Regions from separate parts of the Kitasatospora sp. cg17-2 genome, predicted to be linked through region 2. Evidence: riboswitches for the same ligand, from Rfam matches in the RefSeq annotation. Region 2 holds a riboswitch; the other holds the start of a gene.
What was found. A riboswitch is a leader RNA that binds a small molecule or an ion and turns the genes downstream of it on or off. The one in region 2 is predicted to bind FMN.
Positions count from the first base shown of each region.

Region 1: another riboswitch for FMN. It lies ahead of ribB (3,4-dihydroxy-2-butanone-4-phosphate synthase); the one in region 2 lies ahead of ACW14Y_RS08395 (riboflavin synthase).

Region 1 covers NZ_CM132923.1:2,460,638-2,464,029, reverse strand. The annotation lists gene ACW14Y_RS09685 (zinc-dependent alcohol dehydrogenase) at 1-184, opposite strand, end outside; gene ACW14Y_RS09680 (DUF402 domain-containing protein) at 389-964, opposite strand; FMN riboswitch at 1,430-1,560, shown strand; partial or broken gene ribB (3,4-dihydroxy-2-butanone-4-phosphate synthase) at 1,709-2,384, shown strand; gene ACW14Y_RS09670 (phosphopantetheine-binding protein) at 2,624-2,866, shown strand; gene ACW14Y_RS09665 (ATP-grasp domain-containing protein) at 2,870-3,392, shown strand, end outside.
Region 2 covers NZ_CM132923.1:2,152,518-2,155,909, forward strand. The annotation lists gene ACW14Y_RS08390 (nicotinamide mononucleotide transporter family protein) at 1-551, opposite strand, end outside; gene ACW14Y_RS08395 (riboflavin synthase) at 548-1,255, opposite strand; FMN riboswitch at 1,477-1,604, opposite strand; gene ACW14Y_RS08400 (SCO4226 family nickel-binding protein) at 1,862-2,110, shown strand; gene ACW14Y_RS08405 (antibiotic biosynthesis monooxygenase family protein) at 2,170-2,475, opposite strand; gene ACW14Y_RS08410 (MSMEG_1061 family FMN-dependent PPOX-type flavoprotein) at 2,604-3,299, shown strand.

The DNA of each region.
Region 1 (3,392 bases), 310 kb from region 2:
GGCCGGAGACCTCGTGGCCGGCGGCCACGGGGTAGACGGGCATGGCGCCGGTGTAGAGCTTGGCCTCCATGGTGCACAGGCCGCAGGCGGCGATCCGGACGAGCACGTCGTCCTCGCCGATCTCGGGGCGCGGGGTCTCGCGGATCTCGACGGAGCCGGGGGAGGTCACCAGGGCTATGCGCATCGGTCGTTCCTTTCGCGGTGCTGTGGTGCTGCGGTGCTGTGCAGCGGTGTGGGCTGCTGCGGGTGCGGACTGCCGCGCCGCGCGCCGCCACGGCACCGGGGTGCCGCGGTGCGGTGGCGCCGCGCTGTCGCGCTGCCGGGGCACGGGTGGTGCCCCGACGGGTCCGGGCGGTCGGGTGGACCGTCGGACGGCAGGGGGGTCGGCTCAGGCCGGGGGAGGGGGAGCGGTCCACGACGCGGCGGGCCGCCAGTGCGTCCACCGCTCGGTCCACCAGGTGTCGCCCCGGTCGATCCGGGCGGCGAGCCCGGCGGCCTCGGCGCGGACGGCGGCGGCCTGTTCGGGGGTGAATCCGCCGGTGCGGGCGCGCTCCTCGAAGGCCTCGACGTCCTTCCAGCGGTACGGGCCGCCGTCGGCCGGGATCCAGAGGTCGAGTTCGTGGTCGAGGGTGTCGACGCCCTCGGCGGTGATCCGGTAGGGGTCCTGGAAGTTGACGTACCAGCCGGAGAGTTCGTCGGTCGCGGGGTCGCGGAAGGCCCAGACGGCGTGGGCCTCGCCGGGGCGCTGCAGCTGCAGGACGCCGGGGCTGCGCCAGCGGTCGGCGACGGTGCTCCAGCCGTGCGGGCCCCAGCTGAACTCGCCCTCGCCGAAGGAGAGTCGGGTGTCGTGGGCCAGGTACACGGCGAGCAGGTCGGGTTCGTGGACGACGACCCGGACGGGGTAGCTCAGCCAGACCCGTCCGTCGAGGATCTCCCGGCGCAGGACGACCTGACCCGGCGTCAACCGTGCGGGTTCCGGCGGTAACGGGCCGGGTCCGGCCGCGGGCAGGGCTGTGCCGGGACCGGTCGCGGACCCGGCGGTGCCCCGGCCGGTCGCGTCGCCGGCGGGCACGGCGGAGCGCCTCGGACCCCTCGAAGGATCGTGCATGAACGTCTTGCCCCCGTTTCGCAATGCCGCCCCCAGGAACGCGGGCAGCGGAACCCCGGCCCCCGCCGGGGTGCCGAACGCCCGCCCCTCGGACCCCTTCCCCAGTGGTTCGACGCAGGTCGAACGGGGGTCGCTACTCGTGGGTAGGCATCGGCGGTCCGGATCTTAAGCACGCCCGGAGAGCCTTGGCAATGCCCGCCGAACGGCGGGGTCGGGAACCCCCGATCGGCGGTGTGATGCAGCCCACGGCTCGACCCGTTGGCCGACGTCTTGTCAAGATCGCGGCAAGTGTGCGAGGTTGACGAGCGTTGTTCAAGACGTTTGCGCACTCCGGGGTCGGTGAAATTCCGAACCGGCGGTCACAGTCCGCGACCCGTCCGCCGCCAGCGGTCGGTTGACCAGGTGAAATTCCTGGACCGACGGTTAAAGTCCGGAAGGGAGGCAGTGCGCGGCGAGCAGGTTTTTCCGACGGCCGGGGGGATTCCCTGTCGGCCGGTCGGTCGCGGGCCGATTCCGCCGGAATGCGGTCGAAGGCCGTCCCTGCCCGCCCATGCTCCAGCAGCCCCGGAAGTCCGCGCCCCGAGCGCGAGGAGAGTTCCGATGGGCCACACCACGGGCACGACCACCGCCGACGCGACTCCGTACGCGGTCGGCGACACCGAGCAGCCGTTCGACTCCGTCGAGTACGCGGTCGCGCAGATCGCGGCCGGCCGGGCGGTCGTCGTCGTCGACGACGAGAGCCGGGAGAACGAGGGCGACCTCCTCTTCGCCGCCGAGCTCGCCACCACCGAACTGGTCGCCTTCGCCATGACCGAATGCCGCGGACTGCTCTGCGCCCCGATGACCGGCGCCGACCTCGACCGGCTGGAACTGGACCAGATGGTCCGCGACAACACCGAGCACCACCGCACCGCCTTCACCGTCTCGGTCGACGCCGCGGCCGGCATCAGCACCGGCATCTCGGCGGCCGACCGGGCGCTCACCCTGCGGCTGCTGGCCGAGCCGGGCACCCGCCCGGCCGAGCTGGTGCGCCCGGGCCACGTCTTCCCGCTGCGGGCCGTCGACGGCGGCGCGCCGGCGCCCCGGCCACACCGAGGCCGGGGTGGACCTGTGCCGACTGGCCGGGCTGCGTCCGGCGGCGGCGATCTGCGAGATCGCGCTGGCCGACGGCTCCATGGCCCGGCTGCCGGAGCTGCGCGGATTCGCGCGCCGGCACGGCCTGGCGCTGATCTCCATCGCCGACCTGGTCGAGTACCTGCGCACCGCGGGCGGCACGTCGGCCGGAGCGACGCGGACGCCGGTCGCGGCGGTCGCCGGCTGATCCGGCCGGGAAACCGGCCGCGGCGGGGGGCGGTTCCGCCCGGAATTCCATTTCCGGGGCGGTGCCGTGATTCGCCCTGCCCGCAGGAATTCCGGTGCCGGCTCGTTAACCCACTGTTTTCCCGGAATTGACAGTTCCGCAATCCTGCTCCAATAATCGATTCACGGATGCACGCCGACGGGGAGAGGCCTGGTATGTCCGACATCAGTACCACCGAAAAACTCAAAAGCATTTGGGAAGAAGTCCTCGGTACACCGGTCGACGACCTGGACGCCGATTTCTTCGACCTCGGCGGGGATTCCCTGCTGGCCCTCGCGATTTCCACCCGGGCCATCGAGTCCGGTCTGGACATGCCCCGGTCGGCCGTGCTGCGCCGCAGCACCCTCCGGCAGCTCGCCGAGGCCGTCGAGGACCCCCGACTCTTCGATCGCGCCTGAGCGATGGCCGTCGTCGTCGTCTACGACCGGGGCTCGGCCTCGCCGCGCGAGGTGATCGCCCTGGGGCGCACGGCCCCGGTGCTGGTCGCGCTGGCCGACTCCGAGCACGCCCGGCAGGTCGGACCGCTGTTCGAGGAGAACTGCGCGGGCGTCGTCACGCTGGCCGAGGGTGACGAGGCCGTCGTCGCCCGGCTGCGCGAGCACGGCGCCGAGGGCATCCTGACCTTCAGCGAACGGATGCTCGCCGACACCGCCCGGCTCGCCGCACTGCTCGGCCTGCCGTTCAACACCCCCGAGACCGTCAGGGTGTTGACCGACAAGGCGGCGCAGCGCCGACGGCTGCGGGAGGCCGGGGTGGACAGTGTGCGCAGCGCGCTGCTCACCGACGCCGACGGCTGGCGCGCCGCGCTGGCCGAGGTGGGCCTGCCCGCCGTGGTCAAGCCGGTCCGCGGGGAGGGCAGCCGGAACACCGTCCTGGTGACGGACCCGGACCGGGGCGCCGCCGTGGTCGAGGAGTTCCTGCGCA
Region 2 (3,392 bases):
AAGTAGACGGAGTAGGCGAAGCCGGAGAAGACCAGGCCGTTGTCGAAGGCGAGCGGCACGCCGACCAGGTCGACGGCGATCCAGGCGAACCAGAACTCGACCCAGCCGCGGGCCTGGGCGACCATCGCGGCCAGCGTGCCGACGAAGATGTAGGCGTCCGGCCAGGCGTCCCAGGACAGTTGCGGGACGGCGGTGAAGAGCGTGCCGACCGCCAGGGTGCCGAGCGCGGTGCCGCCGATCAGCGCGGCGCGCTCGCGGCCGGTGGCGAAGCGCACGGCGACGTCGCCCTCGCCCCGCGCGCCGCGCTGCCACCTGGTCCAGCCCCACACGGCGGCCACGACCACGACGATCTGCTTGCCGACGCCGCCGCTGAGGTGGGCGCTCCAGTAGGCGCCGACCAGGACCAGGCCGGAGAGCAGCTGGACCGGCCAGGTCAGCCGGGACCGCTGCCAGCCGAGGGCGAGCGCGGCGAGGCCGAGCAGGTTGCCGATGATGTCGGAGCGGTAGACGTCCTGGCCGAGCAGGTGGACGGTGCCGTTGAGCCAGTTCACCGTTCCTCCCCCGGAGTGCCGTCCGGTGCGGGCAGGGACGCTGCGGGCAGGGACGGTGCGGGCAGGGGCGGGAGGGTGCGGGCCTCCAGCAGCCGCTCGACGTACTTGGCGAGCACGTCGACCTCCAGGTTGACGCTCTCGCCGACGGCCCTGGTGCCGAGGGTGGTCAGCGCGAGGGTGGCCGGGATGAGGCTGACGGTGAAGCTGTCGCGGGCGGCCTCGACCACGGTGAGGCTGACGCCGTCGACGGTGATCGAGCCCTTCTCGACCAGGTAGCGCGAGACGGAGTCGGGCAGCGAGAACCGCAGCACCTCCCAGCGGAGTTCGCCGGCCGCGTCGCGCTCCCCCGGCTCACGGCTCAACAGCCGCCCGGTGGCGTCGACATGACCCTGCACCAGATGTCCGCCGAGCCGGGCGCCGAGCGCCATGGCGCGCTCCAGGTTGACCCGTCCACCGGGCTTCAACTCGCCGAGGCTGGAACGGTGGAGGGTCTCGGCCATCACATCGGCGCTGAACTCCCCGGTACCGGCCGCGAGTTCCTCGGGGGTGTCGACGACGGTGAGGCAGACGCCGTTGACCGCGATGGAGTCGCCGTGCCGCGCGCCCTCGCAGACCACCGGGCCGCGCAGACGGATTCGCGAGGATTCGCCGATCTCCTCGATCGACACGACCTCGCCGAGCTCTTCGATGATGCCGGTGAACACCCGGGTTCTCCTCGCGCTTGGGGCGCGGACTCCGGGGTGTGGCACGGGAGAAGGACACGGACAGGTGTGGGCGCGGGGGTACGCGGACCGCCGGACGGCAACGGGACCCGTCGCCGGGCTGCCGCCGAACCGGGCGCCGGAACGAGGGGGAACCCCGTCCGTCGCCGCACACCGCCTCCCGAGGTCCACCGGGGGACCACGGGCCCTGCTCACTCGTCCGCCGCGCACGCCTCCCATCCGGACTTTAACCGTCGGTCCAGGAATTTCACCTGGTCAACCGGCCGCTGGCTGCGGACGGGTCGCGGACTGTAACCGCCGGTTCGGATTTTCACCGACCCCGGAGTGCGCTGAACGTCACTGCTGATTCTGCCGTCATTCTGCCATGATCCGCGCGGAGCAAGGGAGAGGTGTCCACTGTGGCCTCTTTCACTCGGTGCCGGGGAATGGACCGCGCGGGTCTCCGGAGGGGGTGCGCCGCCTGTCCGGGGGCGCCTCCGGCGGCGGCCCTGGGCGTCCGGTGGCGGTCCGGGGTGCGTCGGGCGCAGGCTGGTGGTACCGGGGCGGCGGCACGCGCCGTCGCGGGCGACCGCGGGAGGTGCGGGAGCTATGGCCAAGTTCATGGACGTCCACCACGGGATGGCCGGCATCACCGAGGAACAGTTGCGGATGGCGCACCAGGCGGACCTGGCGATCCAGGCCGAGGAGGGCGTGACCTTCGAGCAGGCCTGGGCCGATCCGGAGTCGGGCCACGTCTACTGCCTGTCCGAGGCCCCGTCGAAGGAGGCCGTGCAGCGGATCCACGAGCGCACCGGGCATCCGGCGGCCGAGGTGCACCCCGTGCCGCTGATCGTCTGAGATCGTCCGACCGTTCCGGGGCCGTCCGGCGGAGTCCGGACCGCCCGGGCCGCGGCGGCTCAGGGCGCCGGGACCGGTGTGAAGTGGCTGACCTCCGGCGGGTGGGCCAGGTAGCGCAGTTCGCCCTCCGACCAGACCGGCCGGATCCGCCACATCGGCCCCGCGTAGCCGAGCAGCGCCGCCTCGTCGCGCCAGCGGCTGACCACGAGCACCCGGTGCCCGTCCTCGGTGACGGAGCGCAACAGCTCGCCGCCGAGGCAGCCGTCGGTGCGCCCGAGCTGTGGGAGCACCTTGCTGATCAGTACCTCGCAGAACTCCTCGATGTGCCCGGCCATGACCTGCCCGGCCCAGATTCTGATGATCACGGCGACCACCTGCCCCGAAAGCGTCCTGGCCCCATTATCGACGCGAAAACGCTGGTGGCGAGGGGTTCGGGCGGGATTTCCCGACGGCGGACGGCCGCTCCGGAAGGGGCTCGACTACGTTGATCGGTATGACCAGCACACCGGAGTCCGTTGTTCCGTCAACAGCCGGGCCGGAACGGCCTTCCGGCCTGTTCGAGGCTCTCGCCGCCACCTCCGTGCGTGACGCGGCCGGGCTGCGGGAGGTCTACGAGCAGCCCGGGGACCACGCGCGCCGCAAGCAGGTGGACCGCATCCACGAGGTCGCCCGGCAGTTGATCGCCTGCTCCTCGCTGGTCCTCCTGGCCAGCACGGACGCCGAGGGGCGCTGCGACGTGTCCCCGCGCGGCGGCCCGGCCGGGCTCGTGTCGGTGCTCGACGAGTTCACCCTGGCGATCCCGGACGCGACCGGCAACAAGCGGCTGGACACCCTGCACAACATCGTCGGGACCGGCCGGATCGGGCTGCTGTTCGTCGTGCCGGGCCGGGACACCACCCTGCGGGTCAACGGGCGGGCCTGCGTCTCCACCGATCCCCGGCTGCTGGAGCAGCTGACGGCGGTCGGCAAGCCGCCGCGCAGCGCGATCGTGGTCGCCGTCGAGGAGGTGTTCGCGCACTGCCCGAAGGCGTTCGTGCGCGCCTCGGCGTGGAAGCCGGAGAACTGGCTCGGCAAGGACGCCCAGCCGAGTTCGGCCGAGGTCACGCTCTCGCACCTGGCGGACCCGTCGCTGACCGTCGAGGCGATCGAGCAGAACGAGCGGGAGGCGCTGCTCTACCGCTACGAGTGACGCTACGAGCAACGGCGAGACCGGGGCCGGGAACGACGGTGCGGGGCCGGCCGGGGCTCTCGTGCCGCCCCGACCGGCCCCGCACGGACCGCC